One region of the Arthrobacter sp. AIWTK1 genome, then DNA from elsewhere that is predicted to be linked to it. Evidence: riboswitches for the same ligand, from Rfam matches in the RefSeq annotation. Region 1 holds a riboswitch; each other region holds the start of a gene.
What was found. Region 1 has a riboswitch for cyclic di-AMP ahead of AC1MDG_RS04105 (M23 family metallopeptidase). Riboswitches for the same ligand answer to the same signal wherever they lie in the genome.
Positions count from the first base shown of each region.

Region 2: linked by a shared signal. The riboswitch ahead of AC1MDG_RS03440 (aggregation-promoting factor C-terminal-like domain-containing protein) and the one ahead of AC1MDG_RS04105 (M23 family metallopeptidase) in region 1 are both predicted to bind cyclic di-AMP.
Region 3: linked by a shared signal. The riboswitch ahead of AC1MDG_RS11725 (NlpC/P60 family protein) and the one ahead of AC1MDG_RS04105 (M23 family metallopeptidase) in region 1 are both predicted to bind cyclic di-AMP.

Region 1 covers NZ_CM155287.1:871,573-874,785, forward strand. The annotation lists gene serC (phosphoserine transaminase) at 1-307, opposite strand, end outside; gene AC1MDG_RS04100 (iron-dependent transcriptional repressor DtxR) at 710-1,405, shown strand; cyclic di-AMP (ydaO/yuaA leader) riboswitch at 1,547-1,760, shown strand; gene AC1MDG_RS04105 (M23 family metallopeptidase) at 1,764-2,585, shown strand; cyclic di-AMP (ydaO/yuaA leader) riboswitch at 2,734-2,892, shown strand; gene AC1MDG_RS04110 (C40 family peptidase) at 3,053-3,213, shown strand, end outside.
Region 2 covers NZ_CM155287.1:711,182-714,394, reverse strand. The annotation lists gene AC1MDG_RS03445 (HAMP domain-containing sensor histidine kinase) at 1-1,410, shown strand, start outside; cyclic di-AMP (ydaO/yuaA leader) riboswitch at 1,558-1,732, shown strand; gene AC1MDG_RS03440 (aggregation-promoting factor C-terminal-like domain-containing protein) at 1,732-2,505, shown strand; gene AC1MDG_RS03435 (hypothetical protein) at 2,979-3,197, shown strand.
Region 3 covers NZ_CM155287.1:2,561,340-2,564,552, forward strand. The annotation lists gene AC1MDG_RS11720 (hypothetical protein) at 1-504, shown strand, start outside; gene AC1MDG_RS11725 (NlpC/P60 family protein) at 620-1,384, opposite strand; cyclic di-AMP (ydaO/yuaA leader) riboswitch at 1,388-1,561, opposite strand; gene AC1MDG_RS11730 (polysaccharide deacetylase family protein) at 1,807-3,213, shown strand, end outside.

The sequences.
Region 1 (3,213 bases):
CGAAGGAGAGGTGCTGGGCCTTGCTGTCCACCAGTCCGAATGCCGCGACATCCCAGAATGCGGTGGAGCCACCCACGCCGAGGATGACTTCGTAGCCTTCAGGGGCGCGGAAGAACTCGCTGAGGCCGTTGCGGACGGACCCTACGAGGTTCTTGACCGGGGCCTGGCGGTGCGACGTGCCCAGAAGCGTGGCTGATGCGGCGGACAGTGCTTCGATCTGCTCGGGGCGGACCTTTGAAGGCCCGGCGCCGAACCGTCCGTCCTTGGGCAGGAGGTTGGCGGGGATAGTGATGCTGGTGTCGCTCACAGTGGCTCCAATTTTTCGGCGTGGACGTGGAAAAGGCCCGGCAATGCACGGGTTCCTGCAGTGGGAATCCCCTACATTCTGCCTGACGTGCCCGCGGGGCACGGAACGGCATCCGTCATAGTCCAGTCACTGAGACATTGCAGGGGCAACTGTGTTTCCGTCGCTGTTCCGTTCTGCTTCGGTTCCGCTTTGGTTCTGTGGGGGGATTATCCGGAGTAATTCAAAATAGGCTAAGCTGTTCCCTGACGTACAGCGGGCCGCGATGCCGGCCGGGCTGATCCCGTGAGGCCGTCCCCGGAGGTTGATCGGTGGATGCAGGCCCACGTCGCCGAGGCCAACAGGAAGGCCTCCGCGCGGTACGGTGGGACTGACGCAAGGACTGTGCTCGAGGAGCTGAGCTGGATGACGGATCTGATCGACACTACTGAGATGTATCTTCGGACAATCTTGGAGCTTGAGGAAGAGAACATCGTTGCTCTCCGCGCCCGGATTGCCGAACGGCTGCGCCACTCCGGCCCCACCGTCTCGCAGACCATCGGGCGGATGGAACGCGACGGACTTGTAGTTGTTTCGGGTGACCGCCACCTTGAGCTCACCGAAACCGGCCGGAAACGGGCCACGGAGGTCATGCGCAAGCACCGCCTCGCGGAACGGCTACTGGCTGATGTCATCGGCCTCGACTGGGCGTACGTCCACGACGAAGCGTGCCGTTGGGAACACGTCATGAGCGAACGCGTGGAGCGGCGCATCTTCGAACTACTGGACCACCCCACGGTTTCCCCCTACGGCAATCCCATTCCCGGCCTGGCAGCCCTCGGCGGCCAGCCCGCCCCCGCGTTCACCGACGGCGTGGTGAACCTCCTCGACGCCATGAGCGCATACGGGGCCGACTCCCGCGTCACTGTCAGCCGGCTGGCCGAGCCGATCCAGGTTGAGCCGGAGCTTCTGGTGCAGCTCGACGAAGGCGGGATCCGCCCGGGCGCAACCCTCGCGCTGGAGCGTGTGGGCGAGTACATCTCGGTGCGCGTGCCCGAGATCGAAGGCGCCTTGGAACTGCCGCCCGAAGTTGCGGCCCACGTGTTTGTTACCGTCAGCTAACCGCCCAACTCGTAGGACCACCTACAACCGGGCTGAGACGAAGATAACGGAATTATTACCGCGCTGGTTAATCACCTATAGTTGAGGACTAGCGCCGATACTAAAGCGTTACCTGATCCGAAGCCGAGCTCTGCCAGCGGATCAGCGTACGAATCACCTCCTGGCAGAGGCGGGGGAACCACCATCGGCCGTTATCAAACGGTCTTGGGGTGAAGTCCGTCAGCGGCAAGCCACTTCCGACGAAGGATTCCTTAGGGACACCCCTGTGTCGGATGCCTTGCATTGGCGGGCCGGGTCTGTGATCTCTCTGACCCGAATCCGACAGCTAACTTCGCAGGCTATCCAGAGAGGATATTTCTTGACCACGCAGACCGTCAGGGGCCGCCGCAGGGCGACCGGTCCCGCTTCGGAGTACCCCGTGGCCGAAGCCGTTATGACGGTCAGGCCGCGCGATGCACACCGCGATGCCCGGCGACGCCGGAGCCTGTTCAGCCAGGTGACCGAGTTTGCTGCCGCCAGCGGCGTGGGTCAGAAAGCCGGCATTGCTCTGGCGGCCACCGGACTGGTCCTCACCGTGACCGTGCCGTCCACTGGACCCATGACATCCACGGCAGACACGGGAAACCCCGCTGCCGCAGCAGTCGCGGCGCAGCCGGAGGTCTCCGCTGCCGCCAGCGCCAAAATCGACTTCAACCGGACCACCGTAGCCACCAAGGGGGATCCCGACGGCAAGCTCAAGCAACTCCTGAGCGCCCAGTCAGCGGGAACGATCACCCGTGCGGCGTCCACCGGCAGCCTGGGGGCGCCGCTGGAACAGATGGTCACCGCTTCACCCTTCGGTTTCCGGGTCAGCCCCATCACGGGCGGAGCCGGCGAGTTCCACCGCGGCCAGGACTACGCGGCCCAGTGCGGCACCAGCGTCTTCGCTGCTGCCAGTGGAACCGTGACCTTCTCCGGCTGGCACCCCTACGGCGGCGGTAACCGCGTGGTGCTCGACCACGGCAACGGCCTGGAAACCACGTACAACCACCTCTCGTCGTCCAGCGTCCAGGTAGGCCAGAAGGTCAGCCGCGGCGACGTCGTGGCGCTCAGCGGGACCACTGGAGCCTCTACCGGCTGCCACCTCCATTTCGAAGTAATGGTCAACGGCGAAGTCGTCGACCCGCTCGGCTGGCTCTGATCCAAACGATGGGTCACTCTCGCATTCCTGTGACATGCCGTGATCTGAATGTGACATTCGTTCGGAATTCCTGTACCGTTTAGAGCACGCCAACTTTTCCGAAGTTGGCGCTCTTGAGTGGATTGCCTAACTCTGCCACCGCTCAAGGTCCGTTCGCATGACATCGTCTGGCAGAGGCGGGGGAACCAATTTTGGTCTTCGCAAGAAGACCTTGGGGTTAAGTCGCAACGCTTCCCAGGAAGCCGAGCGGCCGGGTGACTCCCATCCGAATCCGACAGCTCACCTCGTAGGCATTGGGAGAGGCTACCTTCGTGTCTACACGTCACAATTCTGCGCGCCACCGTGCGCAAACGGTTCGTACGAACCCGTTGAACTCCGTGTCCAGGGCTGTTACTGCCAACGCCGGGACCGTAGGTCGCCAGGCGGCTGTCATCGCAGCTGCTTCCGGATTGATCCTCAGCGTTGGGATGCCGGCAAATGCCGCCGATACCAACCTGGGCGTTTCCGCTTCGACGGAGTCCGGCTCACAGTCAGCACAGCTGGCCGTAACTGCAGAACCCACAGCGACTGTTTCCTTCGAGCGTCCGGCAGTGACCACGATGGCAGCGCCCAAGGTTGAAACCGTTCG
Region 2 (3,213 bases), 160 kb from region 1:
ATTGGCCTCTTCAGCTATGCCTCCATGGATTCCTTCCTGACCAGGCAGCTCGATGAACGGCTGGGGCAGGCCTCACGGCTATCGAACGAGGCAGGACGGCCACGGCCCAGCAACCCGTCCGGCAGGCAGGACGGGTTCGAAGGCCCGGGCCAAGGAGTCGGGACGCTCATCGCGCGCATTGACAACGGGAATGTCAGCAGCGCCGGGTTCCTCGCCAAAGACGCCACCGTGGCGTCCCTCTCCCCCGAGGACAACCAGATCCTCTTGGCACTCCAGCACGACGGAACACCCGTCGATCGGGCCCTGTCCACCGGCTCCTACCGCCTGGTGGCGGTGGAGGCGCCGTACGGGGACGTGGTTGTCACCGGACTTCCCCTCAACGAAAAACAGAACACGCTCAGCTCTTTGGTCTGGACGATGGTGATCGTCTCGATGGGCGGCCTCGTCCTGATCGGGCTTGCCGGAACAGTGCTGATCCGACGCACCATGAAACCCCTCGAGCAGCTGTCCGAAGTCGCCACGCAGGTTTCGCAACTGCCGCTCGACGCCGGTGAGGTGGCCCTCGCAGTCCGCGTCCCGCCGTCGAACGCGCATCCTGGAACTGAAGTGGGCAGCGTGGGCCACGCCCTCAACCTGATGCTGGACAACGTCTCCAAGGCACTGGAGGCCCGGCAGCAGAGCGAGACCAAAGTGCGCCAGTTCGTGGCCGACGCCTCGCACGAGCTGCGCACGCCGCTCACGGCTATCCGCGGCTACACGGAGCTGATGCGGATGACCGAGGACTTCACCCCCGACGGCAAGAAGTCACTCGCCAGGGTGCAGAGCCAGTCCGAACGGATGACCACCCTGGTGGAGGACCTCCTCCTGCTGGCCCGGCTCGACGAAGGCCAGCCGCTGAAGATCAGCGACGTGGACCTGACGCAGCTCGCAGTGGAAACCGTCAGCGACGAAAAGGTCATGGCGCCGGACCGCATCTGGCAGCTCGAACTGCCCGAAGAGCCCGTGGTGGTGCGCGGCGATGCCAAGCAGCTGCACCAAGTGCTGGCCAACCTGCTCTCCAACGCACGCAAGCATACGGAGCCGGGCACCACCGTGGTCACCGGAGTGATGCGCTCGGCCGACGGCAGCGCCGTGGTAACCGTGACGGACAACGGTGCTGGGATTCCGCCGGAGTTCGTGGACCGGGTGTTTGCACGCTTTGCCAGGGCGGACGCTGCCCGCACCAGCCCGGCTGGATCCGCTGCGCGTTGGGGCGCTGCCGGGGCCGCCGCAGCCGAGGGGACAAGCGGCCTGGGCCTGTCGATTGTGCAGTCGATCGTGGAGGCGCACGGCGGAACCGTGGAAGTGAACTCCCGCCCGGGACGTACTGAGTTCGCACTGCGCCTTCCGGGGGAATCGCCGGACGCTTAGCGACTTCGGTTTGGGGTGAGAGGTTCAGCGCACGCGCAAGCCAACGCGCCGTCGTCGTGATCCTCGTTACCTAAATGTGACTTAAGCGCCGGACTCCTGTACGGTTTTTAGAGTGCGGCCACCGTTCCGGCCGCATATCCGGATGGACGCCAAACTCTGCCGCTACCCGGATTTCCTCATGATCAGGCAGAGGCGGGGGACCCAGGTCTCCGGGCATTCTGCATTGCCGCCCTTGGGGTGAAGCCGACACGTGAAGTTCCGTGCGGCCGGATGACCTCATCCGAACCCGACAGCTAACTCCGCCGGCATCGAGAGGCAACCATGACTAAATCCACGCCAGAAGTACGTCCTGAGCCCGCTTCCCACAAGTCCGCAGCGCCTGCGCACCATTCACGCCACCGTGCTGAACCAGCCGCCACGGCGTCCCCGCTGTCCCGGTTCACTGCCGGCCTGCAGGGCTCCGGCCGCCGTGCCGCCGTAGTGGCCACCGCCTGCGCCGTGCTGATTGGCGTCGGCGCCGCCGGCCAGGCTTCCGAACCCGTAGCCCCCGCAACATCGGCAACGGGTTCAGGAAACACAGCGACAACGGCCGACGCCGAATCGAGGCTCGCGTTCGAAAAGATCCTCGTTTCCGCCATGCCCGCACCGGCCTCTGTCAGCGTGACCGCGCAGTCGTCGGAGGAGAAGCCGGCGGAGAAGGCACCGGAAGCACCTGCAGCGGCCCCCGCACCGGCACCTGCAGCCGCCCCCGAACCGGCTCCTGCCCCGGCACCGCCCGTCGCCGTTGACGATCCCGCAGCTGCCCAGGCATATGCTGCCTCGCAGCTGGGCACGTACGGCTGGGCGGCTGACCAGATGCAGTGCCTCACCACGCTCTGGACCAAGGAATCGGATTGGAAGACCACCGCCACGAACGCCAGCAGTGGCGCGTACGGCATTGTCCAGTCGCTGCCGGCCGAAAAGATGGCCAGCGCCGGGTCCGACTACCTGACCAACTTCCGCACCCAGATCAACTGGGGCTTGAACTACGTGAAGGAACGCTACGGCTCCCCCTGCGGCGCCCTGGACTTCCACTACGCCAACAACTGGTACTAAGCCGGCACCTGTAGCCATCTTGGTTCGCAACAGCGGAGGCCCCGAATCCACCCGGATTCGGGGCCTTCGCTGCGTCCGGGAACCTTCGTGCTCCGTTTCGCCGCCACAAGGTTTTCACAAGGTCGAGGAGTGACTCTTGGTCGCCGCCGCTTTCAATCGTCTTCCAAGCGGCTGCCGGCCCCAGCGCCGTCATCAAGATGCAGGGAGCACAACAATGAAAAAATGGTTAGTTCCGACGGCCGTCCTGGCGTCAATCTTCGCCGCCGCAGCCACCGCTTCAAACCGAATACATCTTTCATTGCGGCCAAGCTGCCGGTGGCTTCGACATCGAGGCCACCGTGACTGGCCGGGTAAAGGACATCGTCATCCCTGGGGACAGAGTCATTTCCATTGCCCCAAACCTTAATGTGACACTAACTGCAAACGGTAAGACTGTGAGTTACGTCATCACTGGCGCCTCACATATCCAATTCGTGCCAAACGCCGAAGATCCCACCAGCGTCGAATTCAAGTCGACCGGCAGGAACCTTCTTTCATTCGCTGATACTGACAACACCGGACCTGACGTTTCCGGAGTGGTCCTCGTATCGGGCAACTTCAACTTCGCCGTTACCGGGGACTTCCAAAGGGAACTCAGGCGATACTCGGGACCGGGCAGGGTGATCGACGTCTGCGAAGTTCTGGCACCCTAACCCAGGATCCGCGGCG
Region 3 (3,213 bases), 1.7 Mb from region 1:
ACGGGGCTGCTGCTCGGCTTGGGGCAGCTGGGGATTTTCGACGCCGGCCGGCCCGCCGCATCGACGGCGGGCGCTTCCGCAAGCGGCCCCGCCCGGCCAGGCGGCGTTGTTCCGCCGTCCGTTACTGCATCCGGCACCGGTAACAGCGCGGAGTGGGCCGTTGCCCTGCCGGCCGGGCGCAACTACAGGGCAGCCGACGTCGAATACGAAATTCTCGACGCCCGTGCGCGCCCTGATGTGTCAGGGAAGGTCGCACTGACTTTCACGCTCAGATGCACCAACCACGGCAGGTACGACATCAACTTTTGGGACGCAGCGTTCAGGCTGAACGTGGGCGGAGTCAGCCATTCCCCCGATTCGGGGCTGAACGAAGTGGTGGGAGGCGATTCAAGCACGTCGGGCGAGGTCCGCTTCACTATCCCTGCGGACACGCGCGCCGCAGTGCTGCGCATCAAATTCGCGCAGGGCGAGAGCACGGTTCAGGTCGGGATGTCGCCGATCTGAACACCGGCCGCCACTCGGCTACAGGAAGGGCCGGTGACCTGCTGCCCCCAAGGCAGCCGATCACCGGCCCTTCCGCCGGGTCTTCCCTCCCGCCGGGGCAGGCCGGGCCGGAGTGCTAGGCTCCGGCCCGGACGAAGGTAACGCCGCCGGTGGCCGTCAGCCACGACAGCGGGTGCGTCACGGTGGCATTGACGCCGTTCATTCCGCCGCTGATCACCTGGCCGTCGCCGATGTAGATGCCCACGTGGCCGGACTGCACCACCATGTCCCCGGGCTGGGGCTCCCCCACCACCGAGCCGTAGTTCATGAACTGCATGGGTCCCAGGTCGCCGACGGGAATGCCTGCGGAGCCAAGTGCCTTCTCCACCATGGCCGTGCAGTCCTGGGTGATGCCCAGTTGCGCATAAGCAGCAGAAACCATGGCGGCATTGACACCGCCGGCGGCCGGGGCAGCGGCGGGAGCCGGTGCGGCTGCCTGTACCTGGACGGAAACGGCGGGAGCCGCCGGGGCGGCAACAGGAGCCGGAGCTGCCGCGGGAGCGGCCGCCTCTGCCGGAGCGGGCTCTGCGACCGGCACTTCCACGGGAGCGGGGGTGGTGCTGACGTCCGGACGTTCGAAACTGATCCGGACGTGGGAGTCTGCGCTGAGCGGGGCACCCACCTGGGCCTTGGCGTCAAGGGCGGACGCCGGAGCCGAGTCGCGTTCCACGGGGGCTTCGGCAGCCTGGGCCGCCATCCCGCTGGACAGGACCAGGCCTGAAGCGGCTGCAATAACCGCGGCCTGGCGGCCGACCCTGCCCCTACCGCCGGTCGTGGTAAACCCGGAGCGCCCCGCAGGCGCGGTGGAGCGATGATGAGCGGACAGTTTGCGTGAAGACATGAGGTAACCTCTCCCGATGCCTGCGAGGTTAGCTGTCGGATTCGGATGGGAGACACCCGGCCGCAGTCGCCTTCCGCTTGGCGGAGGGCTTGCGGCTTCACCCCGAAGGCCTGCACAACTCTGCAGGCCAAAAATGGTTTCCCCGTCCCTGGCGGTCAGTTTCGGTTGGATCCCGGGCCGCGGCAGGGTTAGGCAATCCGCCCGGGAGTGCCCCTATCCGGGATAACGGCACTGTCCCACCGTACGCGGGCCATGCACCGATGTCACATTCAGGTAACGGCGCCACGGGAACCGGGATGCGCTAGCAGGTAGCGGCGGTACTCGGGTACTGCGTTGATCAAAGTCGAGTGTTTTGCCTTGGCGCCGCGAGGCGTAGTCTACGTGCATGTTCTTGCGGGGGGACTCACACGCTTGGAGGCATCATGCGTTGGTCGAATCAGCCTGCCCGCAACCCCGCACGTCACGTAGCGGAACCTCCTGAGCCTGCGCCGGGAGGCCGGCACGGCCGGCGCTGGGTCGCCATCCTGGGCGCTTTGCTGCTGGCCGTCAGCACACTGGTGGGCGTGGCCGGCGCCTCGAAGGCCGCGGGGCCAACCATCGTCAGCCTGACCTTCGACGACGGCCTCGGCAGCCAGTTGGCGGCCGCGCAAGAGCTGAAAGCCCACGGGCTGGTGGGCACTTTCTTCATCACCACTTCCTTTGTAGGCCAGTCCGGTTTCCTCACCCGGGCAAACCTGGACACTCTCGCGGCGGACGGCAACGAAATCGGCGGCCACAGCGTGACGCACCCGGACATGACAACGATCGGCGCAGCGGCCGCCAGCGCGGAGGCCTGCAACAGCAAGACCACCCTTGAAGGCTGGGGCTTCACCGTCCGGAACTTCGCCTACCCCTTTGCGGCGGAGAACGCCACAGCACAATCAGCGGTCCGCGGCTGCGGCTACGCCAGCTCACGGGGCCTGGGCGACATCCGGTCTCCCGCGAGTTGCGCGTCCTGCCCGGTTGCGGAGACGCTGCCGCCGAACAACCCCATGGTCACCAAGGCCCCTGACCAGGTGGCCGCCACCTGGACCCTGGCGGACCTGCAGGCCACCGTCACCAACGCCGAGACGACCGGCGGCTGGCTCCAGCTGACCTTCCACGAGATTGCCAACGGAACGGATCCGTCCCTGTCCATCAGCCCCGCCTTGTTCAAGGAGTTCGTCACGTGGCTGGCTGCGCGGACAGCAAACGGTACGACGTCGGTCCGAACAGTGGCGCAGGCACTGGGCCAGTCCCCCGTGACGTCACCCCCGCCGTCTCCCTCCCCCTCTCCCTCCCCCTCTCCCTCCCCGTCTCCCTCCCCGTCGCCGTCTCCCTCCCCGTCGCCAATCTCGTTTGCTGACGTACCCCAGGGCGCGGCGCTGTACACCGAGGTCAACTGGATGGCCGCCCAAGGCATTTCCGTCGGCTGGCTCGAAAGCGACGGAACACGCACGTTCCGTCCCGGCGTTGCGGCAAGCCGGGACATGATGGCGGCGTTTTTCTATCGGATGAACGGAAGCCCGGCATATTCGCCCGGGGCATCGCCGTTTACGGATGTCACGCCGCAGACTCCCTTCTACAAGGAAATTCTCTGGCTTGCCTCCCGGGGTATTACCACCGGCTGGACCGAGTCCGACGGCTCCAAGACCTTCCGGCCAACACTGGCCGTCAACCGTGACCAGGTCGCCGCATTTGTGTACCGTTTCGCCGGCAGCCCGACCTACACACCGGGGGCATCGCCCTTCGCCGACATTTCCGCGCAAACGGCCTTCTTCAAAGAGATCTCATGGCTGGCGTCACAAGGC